DNA from 2 places in the Salinispora sp. CH2A1_6 genome. Region 2 is predicted to be linked to the other one. Evidence: predicted binding sites of a transcription regulator. Region 2 holds the regulator's gene; the other holds the start of a gene.
The links. The regulator HrcA, encoded in region 2, represses chaperone genes, less so after heat shock. The targets are predictions, from matches to a motif close to GGTTNGCACNCTCNNNNNGAGNGTGCNAACC.
Positions count from the first base shown of each region.

Region 1: the regulator HrcA is predicted to act here: its motif matches at 1,643-1,673, upstream of groES (co-chaperone GroES).

Region 1 covers NZ_JBXEDG010000016.1:333,761-341,354, forward strand. Annotated here, with positions in the region: gene ybaK (Cys-tRNA(Pro) deacylase) at 1-269, opposite strand, end outside; gene AC1UKG_RS22620 (class I SAM-dependent methyltransferase) at 279-1,499, opposite strand; gene groES (co-chaperone GroES) at 1,807-2,121, shown strand; gene groL (chaperonin GroEL) at 2,194-3,825, shown strand; gene AC1UKG_RS22635 (molybdopterin-dependent oxidoreductase) at 3,953-5,548, shown strand; gene AC1UKG_RS22640 (hypothetical protein) at 5,667-5,888, shown strand; gene AC1UKG_RS22645 (hypothetical protein) at 6,278-6,874, shown strand; gene AC1UKG_RS22650 (hypothetical protein) at 7,530-7,594, shown strand, end outside.
Region 2 covers NZ_JBXEDG010000003.1:764,052-771,645, forward strand. Annotated here, with positions in the region: gene AC1UKG_RS08460 (hypothetical protein) at 1-860, opposite strand, end outside; gene AC1UKG_RS08465 (enoyl-CoA hydratase-related protein) at 1,056-1,838, opposite strand; gene hemW (radical SAM family heme chaperone HemW) at 1,857-3,080, shown strand; gene AC1UKG_RS08475 (magnetosome magnetite crystal formation protein family) at 3,175-3,756, opposite strand; gene hrcA (heat-inducible transcriptional repressor HrcA) at 3,996-5,018, shown strand; gene dnaJ (molecular chaperone DnaJ) at 5,088-6,233, shown strand; gene AC1UKG_RS08490 (16S rRNA (uracil(1498)-N(3))-methyltransferase) at 6,299-7,033, shown strand; gene AC1UKG_RS08495 (histidine triad nucleotide-binding protein) at 7,090-7,452, shown strand.

The sequences.
Region 1 (7,594 bases), on a different contig from region 2:
TCGGCCAGCCCGGCCCGTTTGGCGCCTAGCGCGGCGGCCAGGGCTTTGAGGCCGAGTTCGCTGGTCACCGGGACGACCACGATGGTGAGCGCGCCATCGGCCACGGCTACCAGTGACTTGAACACGCGGTCCGCCGGCAGGCCGAGCGTCGCCGCAACAAGTGCTCCGTAGTTCGGGGCGTCCGCCGGGACGTCGTACGGATGGGTGCGGTACCTGACTTTCCGCTGGTTCAGCAGCGTGGTCGCCGGTGTCACCTGTCGTCGCGCCACACCCTCAGCCTAGTTGGTGGCCGGACGGCAGATCAGCACCGTGGGAGCGCCGTCCACCCGGGTCAGCACGAGGCTCGCCGGCTGGTCGCCGGTCAACCGCAGATCGCGGCGGAGCTTCTCCGGCTCGAGGGCTGAGCCCCGCTTGCGGATCTCCACCCGGCCGACCCGCCGCTCGCGCAGCAGGGCGCGAAGCCGCTTCAGCGAGAACGGCAGCACGTCGGTGATCTCCAGGCAGCGGGCGAAGGGGGTTGGCGTGGGAGTGTCGGCGTACAGGTAGGCGATCGTCGGGTCGGCGAGGGTGGCGTCGAGGGCGCCGGCCAGCTCGGCGACGAGGTGCGCGCGGACCACCGCCGGGTCCGGGTCGTAGACGTAGCGGCGAACCGGCCCGACCGGGGCTTCGGCGACGCGGGAGCCGGTCAGCTCGTGTACCCGCGTGGCGGGTCCGACCGGGCCGGTGGTGGCGGTTGGCGGCTCCTCTCGCAGCACGGTCGCGCGGCGGGCCACCGTCGCGAACTCGCCGCACCACAGGGCGGCCTCGACCAGGTCGCCGTTGACGCTGACCCACTCCGCCTCCGCGCCGGGTGGGATCAGTGCGTGATCCAGGCCGGGTGCCACCTTGACCACCGTCCGCGGCACCCGCTCGGTCAGGGAGAGCACGAAGTCCCAGGGTGGGGAGTAGGCGTTCGGGTTGAAGATCCGTCGACCGGAGGCCCGGCGGGCGGGGTCACAGAAGACCCCGTCCACCTGGCTGAGATCGAAGGTGGTCGCGTCCCCCTGGGTGACGGTGAAGCGTTCGGCGAGGCCGGCGGCCTCGGCGTTCGCGGTGGCGGTCGCGGCGGTGAGCGGGTCAGCCTCCACTCCGTACACCCGGATCCCGGCCCGGGCGGCGGCGAGTGCGTCGGCGCCGATTCCGCAGCCGAGGTCGGCCAGGGCGCGGACGCCGCTGGCGTGCACCCGTTCGGCGCGTCGCCGTGCCACCACCTGACGGGTTGCCTGCTCCAGGCCGGCCCGGGTGAAGAACAGGTCGGCCGCTCCCGGACCGAACTTGCCCACCGCACGACGGCGCAGCTCGGCCTGGGTCAGCGCCGCCGCGGCCAGGTCGGCCGGAAGCCCGGCAGAGCGAAGCGCCGCCGCCGCGGCCAGCGGGTCGCCGCCGGCCACCTCGGTCGCCGCCGCGAGCGCTGCCGACCCCGCGGGGGTACGCAGCCGCGCCAGCTGTCCCAGGTCCACCCCGCCATTCTTCCGGCTGGTACGCGGGGAGCGGAGTCGGGGTGCCGCCGGGCGTGTGCCGGCCCACCTCACTCGTCCGCGCGACGCGTTGGGCGGTTCGTTGGCACTCTCCTTGACGGAGTGCTAGCCGAGGAATAACCTGCGATTAGCACTCTCAACCTGAGGGTGCCAACCTCCGGGCCCTGGTGCCCGGCAGGTTAACGCCAGGCGGACCGGCACCCGCGACGACGGCCCCGCCCGGTGGCATGTGGCAGATTGAGCTGGCCGATTTACCGGTTGGCAACGAAACCAAGTACCCCAGGAGGGTATGCCCGTGACTACCGCGACCAAGGTTGCGATCAAGCCGCTCGAGGACCGCATCGTGGTCCAGGCGAATGAGGCTGAGACCACCACGGCGTCGGGCATCGTGATTCCCGACACCGCCAAGGAGAAGCCGCAGGAGGGCACTGTCCTCGCTGTCGGCCCGGGCCGGATCGACGACAAGGGCAACCGTGTGCCGATCGACGTCAAGGTCGGCGACACCGTCCTCTACTCGAAGTACGGCGGCACCGAGGTCAAGTACGCCGGCGAGGAGTACCTGGTGCTCTCCGCCCGCGACGTCCTCGCGGTCATCGAGAAGTAGGTAACCGAGAGCAGTGTCGTCGCCCCGGTCCGGCTCGCCGGGCCGGGGCGACGACGCTTCGAAGGGACATTCATGGCGAAGATCCTGAGCTTCTCGGACGACGCTCGGCACCAGCTGGAGCACGGTGTCAACGCCCTCGCGGATGCGGTCAAGGTCACCCTCGGCCCCCGCGGGCGCAACGTCGTCCTGGACAAGAAGTTTGGTGCACCCACGATCACCAACGACGGCGTGACGATCGCCAAGGAGATCGAGCTCACCGACCCGCACGAAAACCTCGGCGCGCAGTTGGTCAAGGAGGTGGCGACCAAGACCAACGACGTCGCCGGCGACGGGACCACCACCGCCACCGTGCTGGCCCAGGCGCTGGTCCGGGAGGGCCTGCGCAACGTGGCGGCCGGCGCCAACCCGACCGGCCTCAAGCGGGGCATCGACGCGGCGGCCACCAAGGTCTCCGAGGCGCTGCTCGGCAAGGCCGTCGAGGTGTCGGACAAGGCGGCGATCGCGCACGTCGCGACCGTCTCCGCGCAGGACTCCACGATCGGTGAGCTCATCGCCGAGGCGATGGAGCGGGTCGGCCGCGACGGTGTCATCACCGTCGAGGAGGGCTCCACCCTCGCCACCGAGCTGGACGTGACCGAGGGTCTCCAGTTCGACAAGGGCTTCATCTCGCCCAACTTCGTCACTGACGCGGAGGGGCAGGAGTCGGTCCTCGAGGACCCGTACATCCTCATCACCACGCAGAAGATCTCGGCGATCGAGGAGCTGCTGCCGCTGCTGGAGAAGGTTCTCCAGGAGAGCAAGCCGCTGCTCATCATCGCCGAGGACGTCGAGGGCCAGGCGTTGTCCACGTTGGTGGTCAACGCGCTCCGCAAGACCATGAAGGTCTGCGCGGTGAAGGCTCCCGGCTTCGGCGACCGCCGCAAGGCGATGCTGCAGGACATGGCGATCCTGACCGGCGCCGAGCTGGTCGCCCCCGAGCTGGGCTACAAGCTTGACCAGGTCGGGCTGGAGGTGCTCGGCACCGCTCGGCGGGTGGTGGTCGACAAGGAGAACACCACCGTCGTTGACGGCGGCGGCAAGGCCGCCGACGCCGCGGACCGGGTCGCCCAGATCCGCAAGGAGATCGAGGCATCGGACTCCGAGTGGGACCGGGAGAAGCTCGCCGAGCGGCTGGCCAAGCTCTCCGGCGGCGTCGCCGTGATCCGGGCGGGTGCGGCGACCGAGGTCGAGATGAAGGAGCGCAAGCACCGCATCGAGGACGCCATCGCCGCCACCAAGGCCGCGGTCGAGGAGGGCACGGTGCCCGGCGGCGGTGCCGCCCTGGCCCAGGTCCTGCCGGCGCTCGATGGTGACCTCGGCCTCACCGGGGACGAGAAGGTCGGCGTCTCGATCGTGCGCAAGGCGCTGGTCGAGCCGCTGCGCTGGATCGCCCAGAACGCTGGCCACGACGGCTACGTGGTGGTGCAGAAGGTCGTTGACAAGGACTGGGGCCACGGCCTTGACGCGGCCACCGGCGAGTACGTCGACCTGGCCAAGGCTGGCATTCTCGACCCGGTGAAGGTGACCCGTAACGCCGTCGCCAACGCCGCGTCGATCGCGGGCCTGCTGCTCACCACCGAGAGCCTCGTGGTGGACAAGCCGCAGGAGCCGGAGCCGGCCGCGGGTGGCCACGGCCACGGCCACCAGCACGGCCCGGGTTTCTGACCCACGCCGGACGCTCGGTCGGGGCGCGTCGTCCACAGTGGCGACGCGCCCCGACGCGTCTTCCGGACTGCTTACGGAACGCTGACGTGACTACCGACGCGGACCGAGATTGGAAACACTGGTCCGCGTGACCAGTACGACCTATCGCCACGCCGCTTTGGCCGGGGTGATCGCCGCTGCGGTGGCGATCGGCGCGGCGGAGCTCGTCGCGGTGTTGACCGGCCCCCGTTCCGCTCCCCTGGTAGCCGTCGGCGGGCTGGTGGTCGACACCGTGCCGGAGCCACTCAAACAGTTCGGCATCGCGCTGTTCGGCAGCTACGACAAGGTCGCGCTGCTGGTGGGGACGGCCCTGCTGTTGGCCGGCTTCGCCGCACTGCTCGGCGTCCTGTCCCGGCGGCACCTGGCGTACGGGTTTGCCGGTGTCACGGCGTTCACGGCGCTGGGGGCGTTCGCCGCCCTGACCCGGGCCGGCGCGGAATTCGCCGACGCTCTGCCGGCGCTGGCCGGGGGCAGCCTCGGTGGGTTGGTGCTCTGGGCGTTCATCCAGGGCCCGTTGGAGTGGGATCCCTGGCCTTGGTCCGTCCCCACCCCGCCGGCCGATTCCGGTGCGCCGGGTTCCGGGTCGGCTGCCCGGGAGCAGGCCGTGGGGCCGAGTCCGGAGTCCCGGCGACGGTTCCTCACCGCGAGTGGGCTGCTGCTCGGTGCGGCGGGGGCAGCCGGTGTCGGCGGCCGGTGGCTGAGTGGCCGGCGGGGAGTGTCGGCGGCCCGGGCGGCGGTCGTGCTGCCGGCCCCGGCCTCGCCGGCCGCCGCGGTGCCGGCCGGTGCCGATCTGGATCTGCCGCAGCTCGCCTCCTACGTCACGCCCAGATCCGGCTTCTACCGGATCGACACCGCCCTGGTGGTGCCGCAGGTTGATCCGGCCACCTGGCAGTTGCGCATCCACGGCCGGGTCCGTAACCCGATCACCCTCAGCTTCGCCGACCTGCTGGCCCGGCCGCTGGTCGAGCGGTATGTCACGTTGGCCTGCGTGTCGAACGAGGTCGGCGGTGACCTGATCGGCAATGCCCGCTGGCTGGGGGTGCCGCTGCGGGAGCTGTTGGCCGAGGCGGATCCGCTGCCGGGCGCGGATCAGGTGGTTGGGCGGTCGGTCGACGGCTGGACCTGCGGCACCCCCACGGCAGTGCTGCGGGACGGGCGGGACGCGCTGCTGGCGGTCGGTATGAACGGTGAGCCGCTGCCGGTCGAGCACGGCTTCCCGGTCCGGATGGTGGTGCCGGGCCTGTACGGCTATGTGTCGGCCTGTAAGTGGGTCACCGAGTTGGAGTTGACCAGCTTCGCGGACTTCGACGCGTACTGGGTGCCGCGCGGCTGGTCGGCGCAGGGCCCGGTGAAGACCCAGTCGCGGATCGACACGCCCCGGCGGCGGAGCCGGCTGGTGGCGGGGGAGGTGGTTGTCGCCGGTGTCGCCTGGGCGCAGCACCGGGGCATCCGGCGGGTGGAGGTCCGGGTGGACGAGGGGCCCTGGCGGGAGGCGGACCTCGCGCCGACGGTCTCGGTGGATACCTGGGTGCAGTGGTCGTGGCGGTGGGATGCGACGCCGGGGGAGCACACGCTTCAGGTTCGGGCCACCGACGTGACCGGTGAGACGCAGACCGGCCGGAGCGCGCCGGTGGCTCCGGACGGCGCGACCGGTTGGCACACGATGCGCGTCACGGTTGGCTGACCCGCCAGTACGCCGTCTCGCCGCGGAGTCGTTCCCGGTACCGGCGCAGGCCGGTCGGGAGTGATCGTGTTGTGCGTCAGCTAAATGTCCTGGATACGCCGAGTTTCTGTCCGGGCGGGTGCCGGCTGAATGTCCGGCGGTCGGAAGCCGGTGGGGTGCTGCGGTAGCGCAGGCCGTAGAGGACTTCGGGGTTGACCGCGACGGTGTCGGGGCGGTGGTCGGCGTGGAGGACTCCGGTGGCGCGGAGTTCGCGTTCGGTGTCGAGGTGGTCTGCGCGCCACTGCTGGAACGACCTATAGGTAGAGAAGGTGTACGTGTAATGACGGGAAATTGGCGCTGAGCCTGCGCAATGGCCACATATCTTGCCGCGCGATGGGTGAGTGCGGCACCCGGTTAGGCCATCGTCACTGATATCCCCATCATGCCCGTGTGGCGTGTGGTCGGGGGCATGGTGGTGGGCGGAATCCCGGCCGGCGTCGGAGCGTTACACCCTGCGTACGACCGAGGAAGCGACCCACCGGTGGGGTGGGTGAGGCCCCGGAAATGGTGGCGGCCCGCCGGTCGTTACACCTGGACCCGGCACCGTGGGTGTCCCCCGGACCGCGGTAGCCGAGGAACTTCCTTCCCCCCCCCCCCCCCTTTTCTGTTGAGCGCCGGACGGTGCTCGCACCCTGCGCCCCTCCCCTTTTGGGTGCGTGTGGGGTGTCGACCCCCGAATGGAGCATTCTCATGAACACGATTCTGCGTCGTAGTGTGCTGGCCCTGGCCGCGTCCGCGACCCTGGGCGGAGCCTTCGCGGTGGGCGCCACGCCCGCAACCGCTGCCGGCAACCCGGACAAGGTGGCCGAGGCCTCGTCGTGGCTGCAGGAGGAACTGCTGAAGTTGCAGCCCGGCACGGCCGACGGCGGTGTCTACACCGACAAGCCCGGCTACCACAACACCCGCGTAGCCAACAGCCCCACCGACTACTCCGTCCTAGACGACAACGACCAGGGCGGACCCTCGGACAAGGCCGCCGCCTACGACTGGACCTTCTCGGAGGCCACCAACATCGCCGAGTACTCCAGCCGCCTGCTCGCCTCCGGCCAGGACCCCGACGATCCTCGCCTGGACGGCTGGCGTGAGTTCTTCGGACAGGCCGACAGCGACAACGAGGTGGAAGGCTGGGACTTCCGCAAGGACGAAGCCGCCACCTCCGACCCATCACACCTCTGGCACATCCACCTGAGCGAAGACCGGGACAAGGTCACCAGCTTCGAGAACAAAGAGGCACTACTCAGCGTTCTCCGAGGCGAGACCGTGGACCAGTGGCGGCTCAACAAGTGAGCCAACCGGATCGCTGACCACACCGCCAGGCTAGGCAGCGAGTACAGCACCAGCTAAACCAGCACAGTCAACACTGCGCCAAGAGGAAAACACGCTGCTGGCCGGCACCCGAACCGGGTGCCGGCCAACAGCCGTACCTAAGGCCCACCGCCCGGGACGGCCCGCGCAGCCGGCAGAGGTACTTCGGATGGCGCCTCATGCTAGATCCAGTTCCGGCCTGCTCAGAAGCTGGTCCGCTCCGGAGTGTCTTCGTTTACCGCGGTTGATCACCGACAGGGCTCGTAGCCGTTTGATGTCTACGTCGCGAGAGGCCTATGCCTTGAGAGGGGTGTCATCAGTGTCTGGTTGATGCCTGTGTGGGGTGTGGTCGGGGGCACCGTGGTGGTGGAATCTCGGCGGCCGTCGGGGCGTTACACCCTGCGTACGGCCGTGGAAGCGCCCCGCCGATGGCGGATGCCGGGCGTGCGTGAGCCCCGGAATGGTGGCGGTCCGCCGGTCGTTACATCTGGACCCGGCGCCGTGCGTGTCCCCGGACCGCGGTAGCCGATCTTTTCTTTCCTGTTCTTTGAGCGCCGGACGGTGCTTGCACCCTGTTGCCGCCTGACCCCCTTCGGGCGTGCGTGATGGGTGTCGACCCCCGAATGGAGCAACCCCCATGGTGAACACGATTCTGCGTCGTAGTGTGCTTGGTATCGCTGGTCTGGCCCTGTCCACCGGTGT
Region 2 (7,594 bases):
CAGGAGACGCCGAGGACCTCGGCTACCACCCGGGTGGGGCTCTGTTTGCCGGCTATCGGGGTCCAGACTCCCTCCTCCGCGGTCCACCGAAGCCCTTGGAAGTGGACCAGCTGGACCCCGTTGTCCTGGGCGTGTGACACCAACCAGTGCGCGTACCGCCAGCCGCCCTGTTCGTCGTCCACGGTCACGGTCAACCGGGTCGGGCCGGCCGCCGCGGACTCGGGGGCGAGCCCCCAGTCCAGGGCGAGCCCCTGGGCCAGCGCCGCGGTCGCCGCGGCCCCGCGGTGCTGCGGATCGTCGTTGACGGCGCAGGCCACCGCTCCGCTGGCCTGACCGAGCAGGGCGCGGCTCAGCACCTCCGACTCGTCGGCCCACTTCTGGTATGCCTCCGGGAAGGCCGAGCGCTGTACTGTCTGGGCGGCGTCGGTCACCCGCATCTCTTCCCAGTCGCGCACCTTCGCCAGCGCGGCGTAGAAGGTGTTCGTCGCGTACCGCGGGTCCCGGATCTCGGCTGGCGAGCCCCAGCCCTGGCTGGGCCGTTGCTGGAACAGGCCCACCGAGTCCCGGTCGCCGCCGGCCAGGTTACGCAGCCCCGACTCCTGGTACGCGGTCGCCAGCGCCACCACCACCGCCCGTTCCGGCATGCCGCGCTGCGCCCCGATGGCCGCGATCGTTGCCGCATTGGCCATCTGGCCGGCATCCAGCTCGACCTGGCCGTCTGCCTGCACAGTGCAGCTCCGTCCGGCGAACGGGAGCCGAAGCCCATCCGCGATGTGCCGGAAGGTGACGAAGAGCCCGACCATGGCGACGAGCGCCAGAACGATGCCAGTCGCTACGACTGCCCGAATTCGCACCTGCACCCCCTGTTTCAACGAGTCCGACAAGCGTAAGCCCCGTGTCCCGGTGAGCCGCCGGGCAGCCGGGGCGGCGCTGCCCGGGCGTGTGGTCGGTCGGCTGCCGGTCGGTCGAGGCGGCGGTGGGCGCCAGCGACTTCCCGTGCCGAGGCGCCCAGAAACCCGGGGCTACCGCCCGTGCCGGGCCGGCCAGCAACCCGGTTACTCGCCCGGTACCCAGCTCGCTGGCCGTTTTTCCCGGAACGCCGACACGCCCTCCAGCCCCTCCGCGGAGAGAAAGTAGTCGGTGGAGAGGGCGGCCAGGTCGGCGAGTTCGCCCCGCAGATCGGTCACGGTGGGGCGGCGGAGCAGCTGTTTGGCTCCGGCCAGTGCGCCGGGTGCGCCCCGGACCAGCGAGTCGCAGTAGCCGGCGACGACGGCGTCCAACTCCGCCAGCGGCACGGCCGTGGTGACCAAACCGACTTCGGCGGCCCGCTGCCCGTCGAAGGTGTCCCCGGTCAGGTAGAGCTCGGCCGCGGCGCGGGGCCGCAGTCGGGGCAGCACCGTCGCCGAGATCACCGCCGGGATCACCCCGATTCGGACCTCGGTGAAGGCGAACGTCGCCTCCCGGGCGCAGATCGCCAGATCGGCCGCGGCGATCAGGCCCAGCCCGCCGGCCCGTGCCGGCCCGGCCACCCGCGCCACCACCGGCTTCGGGCATTCCGCTACGGCCGCGAGCACGTCACCGAGCATCCCGGCCGGCACCGTGCCGCTGGCGTACGCGGCGGCGGTCTCCTTCAGGTCGGCACCGGAGCAGAAGACCGGCCCGGAGTGGTCCAGCACGAGCGCGCGTACGGCGTCGTCGGCGACCGCCGCGGCGAGTCCGTCGAGCAGCTGGGTCATCAGCGGGGTGGAGAGCGCGTTGCGGTTGTGTGGGCTGTTCAGGGTGAGGGTGGTCACCCCGCCGGCCGTGGCGGCCCGCACCAGCGCGTCGGGAGAGGTCATGCGGGCACACTAGTGGCCATGCCCGGTGTCCTACCAGAAGGCGAGCGCATCCCGGTGGATGGATCGCTGCCCACAGCCGCCCTGACCTCGGTGGGAACGCGGGGGTTCGGCGTGTACGTACACGTCCCCTTCTGCGCCAGCCGGTGCGGCTACTGCGACTTCAACACCTACACGTCCACCGAGTTGGGAGGTGGCGCCAGCCGGGAGGAGTACGCCGACACCGTACTTGCCGAACTCGCGCTGGCCGCCCGGGTGCTGCGTGAGAACCCTCCGCCCCGGGTCGACACGGTTTTCGTCGGCGGTGGCACCCCCACCCTGTTGCCCGCCGCGGACCTCGCCCGGATCCTCGACGCCATCGACCGCACCTGGGGGCTGGCGGCCGACGCGGAGATCACCACGGAGGCCAACCCGGAGTCGGTCACCCCGCGATCCCTTGCCGCGCTGCGGGCTGCCGGCTACACGAGGATCTCGCTGGGCATGCAGTCCGCGTCGCCCGGGGTGCTCGCGATCCTGGACCGGCGGCACAGCGCCGGCCGGGCCGTCGCCGCCGCCCGGGAGGCCCGGGAGGCCGGGTTCGACCACGTCAACCTGGATCTGATCTACGGGACGCCGGGGGAGAGCGCGGCCGACTTCGCCGCCTCGCTCGACGAGGTGGTCGCCGCGGGAGTGGACCACGTCAGCGCGTACTCCCTGATCGTGGAGGAGGGGACCCGGCTCGCGGCCCGGGTGCGGCGGGGCGAGTTGGCGCAGCCCAGCGACGACGTTGCCGCGGACCGTTACCTGGCCGCGGAGGCGGCCCTCGACGCCGCCGGGTTCTTCTGGTACGAGGTCTCCAACTGGGCGCGGACACCGGCTGCCCGGTGCCGGCACAACCTCTTGTACTGGACCGGTGGCAACTGGTGGGGCCTCGGCCCGGGGGCGCACAGCCACGTCGGTGGGGTGCGCTGGTGGAACGTCAAACACCCCACGGCGTACGCGCAGCGGCTCGCGGCGGGGGCGTCGCCGGGCTTGGCCCGGGAGGTGCTGACCGCCGACGAGGCGCACCTGGAGGATGTCATGCTGCGGCTCCGGCTCGCCGCGGGTCTGCCGCTGGACGTGTTGGACCCCGCCGGTCGCGCCGGTGCCGATCGGGCGCGGGCGGCGGGTCTGCTGGCCGAGGCGGCGTACGGCGACGGTCGGGCGGTGTTGACCCTGCGCGGTCGGCTGCTCGCGGATGCGGTGGTGCGGGACCTGCTCGGTTGATCGGCGCCGGCGTGGACCGCGACGGCGATGACACCGGGCAGCAGCGGAGCCGGCCGGCCGGAGCCCGGTCAATCGGGATCCGGCCAGTCGGGCTTCACTTGATGAGGCTGACCGACATCGGGTAGCGGTACTGCCGGCCTTCATTCGCCCGCAGGGCGGCGATGATACCGAACAGAATCTGGATTGCCACGACGGCGATGTTCGGCAGGAACAGCAGGCACCAGCCCACGAAGAGTAGAACGAAGGCGATCAGGGACCAGGTGATCTGGAAGTTGAGCGCCGCCTGGGCGTGCGCGCGGACGGTCGGTGACTGGTTGCCGCGGGCCAGGTAGGCGACCAGTGGGGCGATGAACCCGAACAGACCAAAGCTGATCAGTGCGCCGACCGCGCCGCCGAGGTGCGCGACGAGGACCCACATCCGGTCCTCGCTGTTTCCGTAACCGCTGGGTGGGCCGTATCCACCGCTGGGTGGGCCGTACCCACCGCTGGGTGGGCCGTATCCACCATCGGGTGGGTAGCCGCCGGGCGGCGGCACGGCACCGGGGGGCGGGTAGCTGCCCGGTGGCGGATAGCTACCCGGGTCGGGTGTTCCGGGCATCGGGGTGGTGGGGTCGTTGGGGCCCGGACCGGGTGGCCCAGGCTCTCCGCCGGTGGGAGGGCGAGGTGGTTCCGTCATGAGGTCACCGTAGGCGCAGCGGACCACGAGCCCCAGTGCACCGCCCCGGCTGTCCAGATGATCATGTTAGGTCGGGGTCGTCGGATCGGGCAGCAGGCCCAGCGCCATTATTCGCTGACGGCACTCGATATTTGTTGATCATCGCGTTGCCGGGCGTGCCGACGTAGACTGGCACTCGCTAGAGTCGAGTGCCAGGAAGCGCCTCGACGGCCGACGCACTGTGGGAGGAGGGGGGAAGGATGGGTCTCGACGACCGCAAACTAGCGGTGCTGCGCGCGATCGTCGAGGACTACGTCGCCACGCAGGAGCCCGTCGGCAGCAAGATGCTGGTCGAGCGCCACCAACTCGGGGTCTCCCCAGCGACCGTCCGCAACGACATGGCGGTCCTGGAGGAGGAGGGCTACATTCGGCAGCCGCACACCAGCGCGGGCCGGGTGCCCACTGACCGTGGCTATCGGCTCTTCGTGGACCGGCTGTCCCGGGTGAAGCCGCTCACCCCGGCCGAGCGCCGGGCGATCGAGCGCTTCCTGGTCGGCGCGGTCGACCTCGATGACGTGGTGCACCGCACGGTCCGGCTGCTGGCCCAGCTGACCCGGCAGGTCGCTGTCGTGCAGTACCCGTCGCTGGCCCGGTCCTCGGTTCGGCACCTGGAGCTGGTGCCGATCTCCACCACCCGGCTGATGCTTGTCATGATCGCCGACACGGGTCGGGTCGAGCAGCGGCTCGTCGAGCTACCCGGGCCGATCCCCCCAGACGACGTGATCGATCTGCGTCAGCTGGTCAACGAGAGGCTGGTCGGTACCCGGCTCGCCGACACGCCACCACTGGTGCAGGCGTTGGTTGACGAGGTGAGCGGGGAGCTGCGACCGGCCATGATCACTCTCTCCACCGTCCTGCTGGAGACGTTGGTCGAGCGGCACGAGGAGCGCATCGCCCTCGCCGGCACCGCCAATCTCACCCGCGGTGGCCTGCTCGACTTCCAGGGGTCGTTGCGCCCCATCCTGGAGGCACTGGAGGAGGAGGTGGTCCTCCTCAAACTCATCGGGGAGGCCGAGCCGAGCGCGATGCGCGTCCGGATCGGCGACGAGAACGAAATCGACAATCTCCGCGCTACCTCCGTGGTGAGCACCGGGTACGGACCAGGGGTGACCATCCTGGGTGGTCTCGGAGTGGTCGGGCCGACTCGGATGGACTATCCCAGCACCATCGCCACGGTTCGGGCCGTGGCACGCTACGTGGGCGACCTGCTGGCCCAGAACTAGGCATTACCGTCCGGCCGGATCGGGCCGGCGGTCGGCGCAAGCGAGACGAACATGAGGACACCGAACGCAGTGGCCAAGGACTACTACGGCATCCTCGGCGTGAGCCGGGAAGCCTCCGACGACGAGATCAAGCGCGCCTACCGCAAGCTCGCGCGCAAGTACCACCCGGACGTGAATCCGGACGTGGAGGCGCAAGAGAAGTTCAAGGACATCAACGCCGCGTACGAGGTCCTCTCCGACGACCGGAAGCGGCAGATCGTTGACCTCGGTGGCGATCCGCTCGCCCCCGGCGGCGGGGGCGGCGGACCGGGTGGACCCGGCGAAGCCGGTCCATTCGTGGGCTTCCAGGACATCATGGACGCCTTCTTCGGCGGGGCCGCCAGCGGCGGTGGGCGAGGGCCGCGCCCCCGCACCCGGCCGGGCTCCGACGCGATCCTGCGCCTCGAACTGGACCTGCCCGAGACCGCGTTCGGCGTGGAGGCGCCGATCACGGTCGACACCGCCGTGCTCTGCACCACCTGCTCCGGTGCGGGCACCGCAGCCGGCACCCATCCGGAGAGCTGCGAGGCGTGTGGCGGGCGGGGCGAGGTGCAGTCGGTGCAACGCACCTTCCTCGGGCAGGTGGTTTCGGCTCGCCCGTGTACCGCCTGCCAGGGCTACGGCACCACAATTCCGCACCCCTGCCCCACCTGTGCCGGGGACGGCCGGGTGCGGACCCGGCGTTCGCTGACCGTCAAGATTCCCGCCGGGGTCGAGGACGGGATGCGGATTCGGCTGGCCCAGCAGGGCGAGGTGGGCCCCGGCGGTGGCACCGCGGGTGATCTCTACGTGGAGATCCACGAACGCCCGCACGATGTCTTCTCCCGCAAGGGCGATGATCTGCACTGCCGGGTGGCTGTCCCGATGACGACGGCGGCGCTCGGCACCCGTCTGACCATCAAGACACTGGACAGCGAGGAGCCGGTGGACGTCAAGCCCGGTACCCAGCCCGGCAGCATGCTGCGGCTCCGCGCCCGCGGCGTGCCGCACCTGCGTGGGACCGGCCGGGGTGATCTGCTCGTCCACCTGGACGTGCGGACGCCGACCAAGCTGGACGCCGATCAGGAACAGATGCTGCGCGAGTTCGCCCAGACCCGGGGCGAGGAGGTCGCCGAGCTGACCAAGCAGGGCGGCTTCTTCTCTCGGATGCGGGACGCCTTCAACGGCCACGCCTGACTCGACCCGTCCCGGTGTCCCAGGCCATCGGGCCGGGACGCCGGGACGGCCGCTAGCCTGGCACCGTGTCCGCGCCGCTGTTCCTGGTCGAGTCGTTGCCCACCGCCGAGACGGCGACCCTGGACGGGCCGGAGGGGCATCACGCCGCGACTGTGCAGCGGTTGCGAGCCGGCGAGGAGTTGCTGCTCGCTGACGGCCGTGGTGGCACGGCCGCCGCCGTGGTCACGGCGGTGGGAAAGGGCGTGCTTGACCTTCGGATCACCTCCCGGGACCATCGGGCCGCCCCCGCCCACCAGCTCGTCGTCGTTCAGGGGCTGGCCAAGGGGGAGCGGGGTGAGCTGGCCGTGCAGGCGATGACCGAGGTCGGGGTGGATGCGATCGTGCCCTGGACGGCCGCGCGCTCGGTCACCCAGTGGCGGGGCGACCGGGGGGCACGTGCCCGGGGGAAGTGGGTCGCCACCGCGCGGGAGGCCGCCAAGCAGGCCCGGCGGGCCTGGCTGCCGGTGGTGACCGGCGCACCGGCCGAAGCGACCTCCGAGGTGGCTCGCCGGATCGCCGGCGCTGCGGCGGCGTTCGTCCTGCACGAGCAGGCGGAGGAGCGTCTGGTCACCGCGGAGCTGCCAGACCGCGGCGAGATCATGCTGGTGGTCGGCCCCGAGGGCGGCGTTGCCCCGGCCGAGCTGGCCGCCTTCACCGAAGCCGGAGCCCGGACGGTGCGGCTGGGCCCGTCGGTGCTGCGTACCTCCACCGCCGGAGTGGCGGCGCTTTCGGTGCTCGCCGCCCGTCTTGGCCGTTGGTAGCGCCGGTTCTCCCGCTCTGGGCGGCGGTGACCGGAGCCTTTCCCTACACTGCCCCGGTGAGCACAACTGACTGTCTGTTCTGCCGGATCGTCGCCGGTGAGATTCCCGCCACCGTTGTCCGAGAAACTCGGACAACCCTCGCGTTCCGTGACATCGGTCCGAAGGCTCCGGTGCACGTGCTGGTGATCCCGAAGGAGCACTATGCCGACGTGGCCACCCTGGCGGAGGGGGACCCGGGGCTCGCCGCTGAGGTGCTCGCCACCGCCGCCGCGGTGGCCGAGGAGGAGGGGCTGCTCGGTGACGGCTTCCGGCTGCTCTTCAACACCGGGGCGTACGGCGGCCAGGAGGTCTTCCACGTCCACGCCCACCTGCTCGGTGGTGCGCCGCTCGGGCCGATGCTGACCGGTAACGTCGGCTGACGGCGGTGCGAGCCGGCCGACAGGGGAATTGGGCGAGGTGCCGTGGCGGTTGACCCGATACGATGGGGGCAACGCCCAGCACGCCGCGGCGATCGGCCCGGCGCCGAGATCGAGAGCAGGTGGCTCAGGGCCACTCGGCCCA